3 regions of the Lysinibacillus sp. Y5S-8 genome follow, and region 3 is predicted to be linked to each of the others. Evidence: riboswitches for the same ligand, from Rfam matches in the RefSeq annotation. Region 3 holds a riboswitch; each other region holds the start of a gene.
The links. Region 3 has a riboswitch for thiamine pyrophosphate ahead of thiW (energy coupling factor transporter S component ThiW). Riboswitches for the same ligand answer to the same signal wherever they lie in the genome.
Positions count from the first base shown of each region.

Region 1: it holds a riboswitch for thiamine pyrophosphate, as region 3 does, so the genes downstream of both, thiM (hydroxyethylthiazole kinase) here and thiW (energy coupling factor transporter S component ThiW) in region 3, are expected to answer to the same signal.
Region 2: it holds a riboswitch for thiamine pyrophosphate, as region 3 does, so the genes downstream of both, V6670_RS11940 (ABC transporter substrate-binding protein) here and thiW (energy coupling factor transporter S component ThiW) in region 3, are expected to answer to the same signal.

Region 1 covers NZ_CP145889.1:3,491,093-3,494,376, reverse strand. The annotation lists gene thiD (bifunctional hydroxymethylpyrimidine kinase/phosphomethylpyrimidine kinase) at 1-719, opposite strand, end outside; gene thiM (hydroxyethylthiazole kinase) at 707-1,474, opposite strand; TPP riboswitch at 1,566-1,663, opposite strand; gene V6670_RS16950 (acyl--CoA ligase) at 1,854-3,284, shown strand, end outside.
Region 2 covers NZ_CP145889.1:2,449,695-2,452,978, reverse strand. The annotation lists gene parC (DNA topoisomerase IV subunit A) at 1-1,097, shown strand, start outside; TPP riboswitch at 1,218-1,328, shown strand; gene V6670_RS11940 (ABC transporter substrate-binding protein) at 1,483-2,478, shown strand; gene V6670_RS11935 (thiamine-binding protein) at 2,480-2,770, shown strand; gene V6670_RS11930 (ABC transporter permease) at 2,770-3,284, shown strand, end outside.
Region 3 covers NZ_CP145889.1:886,764-890,047, reverse strand. The annotation lists gene V6670_RS04100 (ABC transporter substrate-binding protein) at 1-156, shown strand, start outside; gene V6670_RS04095 (MFS transporter) at 370-1,566, shown strand; TPP riboswitch at 1,633-1,740, shown strand; gene thiW (energy coupling factor transporter S component ThiW) at 1,832-2,332, shown strand; gene V6670_RS04085 (VWA domain-containing protein) at 2,568-3,284, opposite strand, start outside.

The DNA.
Region 1 (3,284 bases), 2.1 Mb from region 3:
AATTGAATAAATTTTTTAGCTTCGATAATAGCCTCTTCCATCGCTAAACCTCGTCCAAGAAAAGCAGTGAGTGCTGCTGAAAATGTACAGCCAGTACCATGTGTATTTTTTGTTTGGATTCGTGGAGACTGCATCGAAAAAGACTGTCCATTTTTGAAAAATACATAATCAATGGCATAAAGTGGTTCTGCTAAATGCCCACCCTTTAGAATGACGCATTGTACACCTAGCTGTAAAAAGCTTTGAGCCACTTGTTTCATATCCTCAAAATGGCGAATGGCTCTCCCCGTGAGAGCCTCTGCTTCGGGTATATTTGGCGTAACAATCGTAGCTAGTGGTAGTAAAGATGAGCGTAACGCCTCAATAGCTTCTTGCTGTAATAAGCTTTCTCCACCTTTTGCAATCATCACGGGATCCACAACTAGTGGTATGTTTAATTCACCGATCATGCGTGCGATGGCTTGGATAATACCAGAGGAATAAAGCATGCCTGTTTTCATTGCAGCAATTGGAAAATCTTCGACTAACGCTTGAAATTGTTTTTCCACAAACGAAATGTCAATGGGGAAAACACCTGTCACGCCTGTTGTATTTTGTGCAGTTAAAGCTGTAATAACGGAAGTGCCGAACACCTCTAATTCCTGAAATGTTTTTAAATCAGCCTGTATACCAGCACCGCCACCACTATCTGATCCAGCAATCGTCGTTACAATATGCATGATGCTTCACCATCCTTTGATAAACGATGTATAGCATTAAGCAAAGCTATTTGAAAATCACCGATATCTGCAGTGAATGCAGAAGCTAGTACTGCTGCTTTTTTATAGTAAGTGAGTGTTTCTGCTAATTGGTGGTATGGCTTGTTACCTGCGACATAGGCAGCACCACAAAACGCACTAAGTAAACAGCCAGTACCAGTGACCTCTGTCATTTGTGGATGGCCACCAGCTATCCACTGGCTATGCTCACCATTTGTTATAAGATCACGTTCACCTGTTACAATAACGATACAATTATATCGTTGTGCCACTAGTAATGCTTCCGTCTCCAGTGACATGGAGCCATGACCACTATCTACACCTTTCTGTTGCCAATCTACATTGGCTATAGCCGCAAGCTCACCGATATTACAGCGAATTACGGCAAATTCTATGTTTTCAAGTAAGTATTGAACGGTTTCCTTGCGATAAGTTGTAGCCCCTGCCCCAACTGGATCTAATATAACTGGAATGCCAAGTGCATTAGCTTTTTTTCCTGCTAACAGCATGGCGTTTTTGGTGCGAGTATTGAGTGTCCCAATATTAATTAATAAAGCTTGTGCCATTGCTACCATTTCCTCAACCTCTTGGCTATCGTCAGCCATAACGGGCGAAGCACCTAATGCTAATAAACCATTTGCTTGGAAATTTGCCACCACATAGTTTGTGATGCAATGAATAAGTGGTTGCTGTTGACGAATTGTTTGAAATATCATTTTGTTTTTGTCCTCCTTTGTGGATGGACGTAAGCATGCAAAAAAGCTCTTTTTATGTAAAAATACACGAAAAAGAGCCTTTCATCTGAAAAAATCGATGTCTGTTGCTCCCTACGTCAGTATTAACTAACAGGTTCAAAGGGTCAGGTTTTACCTTCTCAACTCTTTCGAGTCCCCCTGCAATTTTGCTTTTAGTTGACCAAAATGTACCATACTTTTCATTTGTATTCAATAGCTAGTTTTCCTATCGACAAAACGTGACTGATGCCATATAGCTAGGTATGATAGTTGTCATGACTTTACCTAAATTAAGCGCAAACCATTGAAAATACTGAAAAAGGAGTTTTATAATGTGTCATAGCAAAAGGGGGCATTTGCCATGAAAAGACAAGATTTAGTTGCACCAGAATGGTATAACATAACAGAGGAAATTGAAAAATATGCTCAGGATGCAACGAAAAATGCTTTAATTATTTATGAAGAAAATCAAGCTGTACAATTTATTACATATGCACATTTGATGGAAAAAGCGAATCAAGCAGCACATGTTTTCACCTTACAAGGTTTAACGAAGGGTGATGTGATTTTAGTGATGGTACCACGCTCAGTGGAAGCATATATTGTTTATATTGCAGCATTAAAAGCAGGTTTAACCATCATTCCAAGTTCAGAAATGTTAAGAACAAAAGATATTGAGTATCGCATTCATCACGCGAATGCTAAAGGGGTTGTTGCCTATGAGCCCTATATTGAACAATTTGATGAAGTTGGAAATTTACAGGGCATACAGCAATTTGTCATAGGACAAGCACATGAGCCTTGGCAGCCTTTACTAGAAAAAATGCACCATCAACCTACAACTTACATAAATCCGACTCCGACAAAAAGTACTGATAATGCATTTTTAGCCTATACAAGCGGCACAACAGGTAACCCGAAAGCAGCGGTACATACACACAGCTGGGGCTATGCTCATTTACGAACAACAGCACCACATTGGTTAGGTGTACAAGAAAATGATATTGTTTGGGCAACAGCAGCACCTGGATGGCAAAAATGGATATGGAGTCCTTTTCTCGCTACATTAGGCAGTGGTGCTACTGCATTTGTTTACAAAGGTAAATTTGATGTGGTTTCCTATTTGGCACTGCTTGAAAAATTCAAAATCAATGTATTATGCTGTACACCAACTGAATATCGTTTTATGGCATCACTTGAAAATTTACAAGCATATGATTTACATGCAATTCGCCAAGCTGTATCAGCAGGTGAACCATTAAATAGTGAGGTTATCAACGTATTTTCAGAAACATTCCATTTACAAGTGCGAGATGGCTATGGTCAAACGGAGAATACATTACTTGTTGGTACAATGGTAGGGATGGAGGCGCGAGTTGGCTCAATGGGAAAACCTACTCCTGGCAACACCGTTAATATTATTAACGATTTCGGCAATCCCGTTGCAGTAGGAGAGGTGGGTGATATTGCTGTTCATCGTGAAACACCAGCTCTCTTTAAAAAATATTTAAATGATTCTGAACGTACAAATTTACAATTCCGTGGTGATTGGTATATAACAGGAGATCGTGCCTACAAAGATGAAGATGGCTACTTTTGGTTTGAGGGTCGAGGAGATGATGTCATTATCTCCTCCGGTTATACAATTGGTCCCTTTGAAGTAGAGGATGCTTTGATGAAGCATCCAACTGTGAAAGAAGCTGCTGTCATTGCCAGTCCAGATAAAGTGCGAGGAAATATTGTAAAGGCATTTATTGTTCTTCGTAATGGTGAAATTGGTGATGAAACACTT
Region 2 (3,284 bases), 1.6 Mb from region 3:
TGATTGCGAAGCTAGAAGGAATTTTACAAAGTGAAGCCAAGCTTGTGCGTGTCATTAAACAAGAGTTACTAGAGATTAAGAAACGCTTCACAGAGCCACGTCGCTCGAAAATTGAGCAGGAAATAGAAGAAATTAAAATTACGCTAGATGTCCTTGTGCCAAGTGAAGAGGTTGTGGTGACGGTGACGAAGGATGGCTATATTAAACGTACATCCACACGTTCACATGCCGCTTCCAATGGTCAGGATTTTGCGATGAAGGATTCGGATTACTTATTGTATGAAGCCACCTTAAATACACAGCATCATCTGTTACTGTTCACAAATCGAGGCAATTATATTTACCAGCCTGTTCATGAGCTACCTGATATTCGCTGGAAGGATCTTGGACAGCATATTTCAAGTATTGTGCCAACAGGGGAAGATGAGTCTATTATTGCAGTGTATGGCTTTGAAACATTCGAGCAGCCAAATACGTATATTTTAACAGCTACAAAAGATGGTCAAATTAAACGCTCCCCACTGGCAGATTATGCGGTGACGCGTTATTCGAAGCCAATTAAAACAATGAATGTTAAAGCGGGCGATGCGATGATCTATGCATCGTTTGTGACAGATGATGTGGAACTAATGTTAACAACGGATACAGCCTATGCGATTCGTTTCCCACTGGAAGAATTACCAGTTACAGGAGTGAAAACAGGCGGTGTCAAAGGCATCACGCTAAAGGATGGAGAAGCCTTAGTCGGTGTCAATGTGCTACAGCCTGATGCTACACAATATGTGGTAATCGTCACGCAGCGTGGAGCCGTGAAGAAAATGAATGTTGCAGAAGTTGAAGTGGCAAGTCGTGCAAAACGTGGTCTAAAAGTATTAACAGAATTAAAAGCAAATCCTCACCGTATTGTGGCAGTTATTCAAGCAACGAATGAGGAGCAAATAGTGATTGAAACGGAAAAAGGTGTACAAGAGGTCATTGATGTCCAAACATTGACGCGTGCTGATCGCCATTCCAACGGTTCGTTTAAAGTGGATATTGCAACAGATGGGGCCATTTCTCATGTTTTAACGGCTAAAAAAGAGCAGAAACCAAGCTAATGATAAGCCCAGTCTCTTAGGAGTGCTGGGTTTTTTTTACGGGAGCAGTCGTTAGTCAAAAATAGCATCTTGTCATTTTAGCGTAACTATGGGTATAATAATCAACGAAAAGTTCATAGCACAAGAATGTAGGGGGGCTAGTAGTTGCTAGCTGAGATTGTGTCCGATAGACGCTGACCCTTTGAACCTGATTTGGCTCGTACCAGCGTAGGGAACATCTATTCAAAAAAGCAAAGTTTTGAAGATTGATTGCAATACGTCTGGGAGGAATCCTAGGCGTTTTTTTTATGTTTTCAAGCAATATCTTGCCAAACGCATACGCTTTCTTTCTGGTGACAACATTCAATCATGAACACTTTCACATTATCAACTAGGAGGACTTCGCATGAAAAAATGGTTATTTATTCTAGTGGCTGCACTTTTAACGTTAGTGGGCTGTAGTGACAAGGAGGACAAGCAGGCTACTGATCAGCTGAAAAAAGTATCAGTGGTCTTAGATTGGACACCAAATACGAATCATACAGGGCTGTATGTCGCAAAAAAACTCGGTTATTTTGAAGAGCAGGGCTTAGATGTTGACATTATTATGCCTGGGGAGGCAGGAGCCGATCAGCTTGTTGCTTCTGGCAAGGCAGAGTTTGGCGTGAGCTATCAGGAAGGTATTACACAGGCTCGTGTGCAAGATGTGCCTCTTGTCTCCATTGCCGCTATTATTCAACATAATACATCTGGCTTTGCTTCTATTGCATCAAAAGGTATTACATCACCAAAGGATTTCGAAGGTAAAACCTATGGTGGTTGGGGGGCTCCACTAGAGCAAGCTGTCCTACAATCATTGATGCAAACAGAAAAGGCAGACATTCATAAATTAGATATCGTCAATGCAGGAGATTTAGACTTTTTCACGATGATGCAAAAGGATATTGATTTTGCTTGGATTTATTACGCGTGGACAGGTATTGAAGCTGAGCTACGGGGTGAAAAGATTAATATGCTGTACTTAACAGATTATAGTGATCAGCTGGACTATTATACACCTGTTCTAGCTACAAATGAAAAAATGATCCAGGACAATCCTGACATAGTTAAAGCGTTTGTGGCGGCTGCATCGAAGGGCTATGAATACGCCATAGCGCATCCAAGTGAGGCGGCTGATATTTTAATAGAAGCGGCTCCCGATTTAGATCAAGCGTTAGTGCATAAAAGTCAGGAATGGCTAGCTGATAAATATCAGGATGATGCCAAGCAATGGGGAGAGCAAAAGCTTTCTGTATGGGAAAACTACGCAAAATGGATGTCTAGCAACAACGTGTTAGAGGGCGAATTTAATGCGAAACAAGCCTTTACAAATGATTTCTTACCTAAAAAGGAGGCCAAATAAGATGGCGAATTCATTAATCAGTGTTCAAATCATTCCAAAAACAGAGAAATTTGAGGATGTTATACCGTATGTCGATGCGGCGATTGCTGTGATAGATGCTGCTGGTGTGAAATATGAGGTACATCCGTTGGAAACGACGATGGAAGGTGAACTGTCAACGTTGCTGCAAATCATTGAAAAAATGAATGACAAGATGATTGAGCTTGGTGCCATCAATGTCATTACACAAGTGAAAATATTATATCAGCCAACTGGTATAACAATGGATACATTAACGGAGAAATACCAGTAATGAAACAAGCTTTGCAAAAGGGAAGGACGATTATTTTTATCGCCTTCCTCTTATTCGTGTGGGAGCTCATTGTGCAGGTGGCTGAAGTTCCTCATTGGTTATTACCTGCACCAAGTAGTATTTTGTTGGAAGCTTTTCAGTCCTATCAAACCTTTTTACCACATGCTTGGGCTACGATGCAATTAGCCTTATTAGGACTTGCCATTGGCATTGCCTGTGGATTAATGGTGGCGATTGTCTTGCATCGATTTACATTTATTCGGGAGTTGTTTTATCCGATTTTAATTATGTCGCAAAATATCCCTATTCTTGTCTTAGCGCCATTGCTCATTATTTGGTTTGGCTTTGGTTTATTACCAAAGCTCATCATTATTTGCCTCGTGTGCTTTTTCCCCATTGTTATTGCGGCAATGGACGGATTTCGGCAAACAGCACCTGAGTTAAAGCATTATTTTGCCATGGTTGGTGCTACAAAGGCGCAAACTTTTTGGAAGCTCGAATGGCCTCATGCATA
Region 3 (3,284 bases):
GCTATGGACTTAATGGATGAAGAAGTTGTTTCTGATGAACGCTACTATCCTTCTGAAGAACAACGCGATACATTAGAAGTTTATAAAAATTTAGGACCAGATTATTTAGGGAAATATAATGAATTGTTTTTAGAATTTAAAATGAGTATTCGTTAAAGCATATAAAGGTCTATCGATGAATTTTTATTTTGTCGATAGACCTTTCTCTATTATCTTCCTGCACCTATTGTCTGTTTATTGTTTTCTACATCGTGGATTGGCATTGCTGCACTAGCAGGTATGTTTCATTTCAGACTTTCAACCGATATGATGATAGGATATCTTATGATAGACTTTAGTATATTTGATTATAAAAAGGGGGTTCATTCGATGACCCAGCAGAAGTCCAATAAGGCGGCTTTATATATTTTAATGTTTAATATGTTTATCGCAATGGGGAGTATTGGAATTATTATTCCTGTCATGCCAGAGTATTTAAAAATATTCGGTGCAGCAGGACAAGTTCTAGGTATGCTAATTGCAACGTTCGCCTTAGCTCAATTCGTATTTTCTCCAATTGCTGGGAATCTTTCGGATCAGTATGGTCGGAAAAATTTAATTATTTTCGGTCTTATTGTGACAGGTCTTGCACAAATCGGTTTTGGTCTTGCCACAGACGTCTGGATGCTATTTTTAGCACGCTTTTTAGGCGGTCTAGGTTCCGCATTTGTTGCACCTCCTATTATGGCATTTGTAGCTGACGTTACTACCTACGAGGAACGTGGAAAAGGTATGAGTATGTTGGGTGCTGCTATGTCACTTGGCTTTATGATAGGGCCAGGAATAGGTGGTTTCTTAGCAAAGGTTAGTTTACATTTTCCATTTTTCACGGCAGGAGTTGCTGCCATACTTGCATCTATTTTATCTTATTTTTTATTACCATCTACTAAACCAAACACTTCACATGACAAGCAAAGGCAAGAAAATCTGGCGAAGCAAATGGCTCGTTCCATACATATGCCTTATTTCGTTATGCTCATTATCATGCTCGTGTTCTCGTTTGGAATTGCCAACTTCCAAACAACCTTGTCATTATTTGTGACAGAAAAATTTAATTACACACCCGTAGATATTGCGATTATTTTAGTTGTCGGTGGTGCTTTTGGGGTAGTTGTACAAATGTTTGTAATTACACCACTTTTTAATCGCTTTGGTGAAATGAAAGTTGTGTTAGTCAATTTATTTATTGCATCTGTTGCTATTTTCTTAATATTGTTTGTATCTGGCTTCGCTCTTATATTAGTTGTAGCAACTATTTTCTCTACAGCAACAACACTAATTCGTCCTGCTGTAAATACACTAATTTCAAAGCTTGCAGAGAAAGAACAAGGGTTTGCTGCGGGCTTGAATAATGCTTACATGAGCCTTGGCAATATGATCGGTCCAGCCTTAGCTGGTTTACTATTTGACTGGAATATGAACAGTCCATATATATTCGGATCTATCATATTATTAGCCTGCTTCTTCCTTGCACTCATCTGGACATTGAAAAAAGCACCTCATCTAATGCATCCTGATACGAAATAGTCAGAAAAATCATTGACTATTTTTAACATTATGTTACAGTAATGTTGGTTAATAAAATTGAATGATATTTACCACTAGGGGAGCCTTTAAAAGGCTGAGACGTATATGATGATGTACGGACCCTTTGAACCTGATCTAGTTCATACTAGCGGAGGGAAGTGGCGCTACTTGCTATTGTCATTGTCTATGCAAGGCCGCTTCCTATTGTTTAAAGGAAGCGGCCTTTTAATTTCCCTCATGATTTTATTCAAGAGGAGTGAACCTTATGTCAATTCGTAAAATGACAATCATGGCTTTATTAGTAGCTATTGCTGTAGCAGGATCTACCTTTGTATCCATACCAACAGGCATCGCACGCGCCTACCCCGTTCAGCATGCTGTTAACGTAATAGGAGCTATTATACTAGGACCCGTGCCAACAGTTCTAGTTGCCTCTGTGACAGCCATCATTCGTATCTTTACTGGTACAGGCTCTCTTTTAGCGATTCCTGGTAGTGTTATTGGTGCATTGTGTGCGGCCCTTGCCTACAAATACAGTAGAAAACCATGGCTAGCAGGATTCGGCGAAGTTTTTGGCACTGGTATTCTAGCTTCACTTATTGCCGTACCCTATGCAAAATTGCTTATGGAGACATCCGTAGTCGCATTATTCTTCATGCCAGCCTTTTTAACATCAAGTACCATCGGGGCCATCTTAGGTGTTATGGTGGCTAGCACTTTGCGAAAATCGGTACTAGTAAAGAGTTTTAATTCTTCGCTTTATTGAGTGGTGCTGAGTGCTTTTTGATTTTGGAAATTCTTTAAGATGTGCGAGAAGATTCCTTTTCTAGTCTTTAAGTTTCTTTATGAGCGTCTCTCTCCTCTGAGAGGCACTTTTCGAAGGCTACACTTTGTCAATCACCTTTGCACCATTTTCCTAGCGGAAACCACCATTTTTTAAAACCTCAAAGCATTTAAAAAAGCAGTGCAAAATGGAATGATTTTGCACTGCCTTCACTATATTATGATCGTTTTTTCATACCCTTTAATAGCTGGGCTACGTTCGTGTCTTCTGCTTGTACAGGTTTCTCCTCAATTGGCTGCTCTTTTTTATTCGTTTTTGTTAGGAAACTCCACCCAAAACGTCTTATGGTAATATCCATAAAGAATAGAAGCATACTTGCTAAAAGAAGCCATGTAGCAATGTTTTGTCGATCCGCTCCTTTAGTTGTAAAGTCACGGAACACATCTTGTGGTTCCTTTAAAACAGCTCCCCCTGTTTGATTTGTTAACTCTTCAACCAGTTTTTCATTAACAGGGAGCAGTTCATACTCAGCACTATAAGGAACACTTAGACCTGCCTGATAAATGGCCTGCTGCTCATCCGCTATACGGAAGAAAATCAATCCAGGTTCGGCCTGTACAACAGCTCGAACTTGGGAGGCTGAAATGGTTTCTAACTGAGTTTCTAACTCCTCCCCTGCTTCATTAACCGCTACAATGTCTAAAAATGCGGCTTCATTTGTAGGGTCTGTAATCATAAAGGAGCCATCAGCTTCTAATCTCACATCATAGGCAACATCATTATAGCTTGGCAACATTTGTGAAATAAGCGTCTGCCAAAATGTTCCCCAGTCCTGCCATCTTGCCCAATCTCCTGTCCATTTACCCGTTGAATCGGATGTAAAAGCAAATGTTTTACCGAGTCCATATTGCCATTGTGCTAACACAGGATCTTC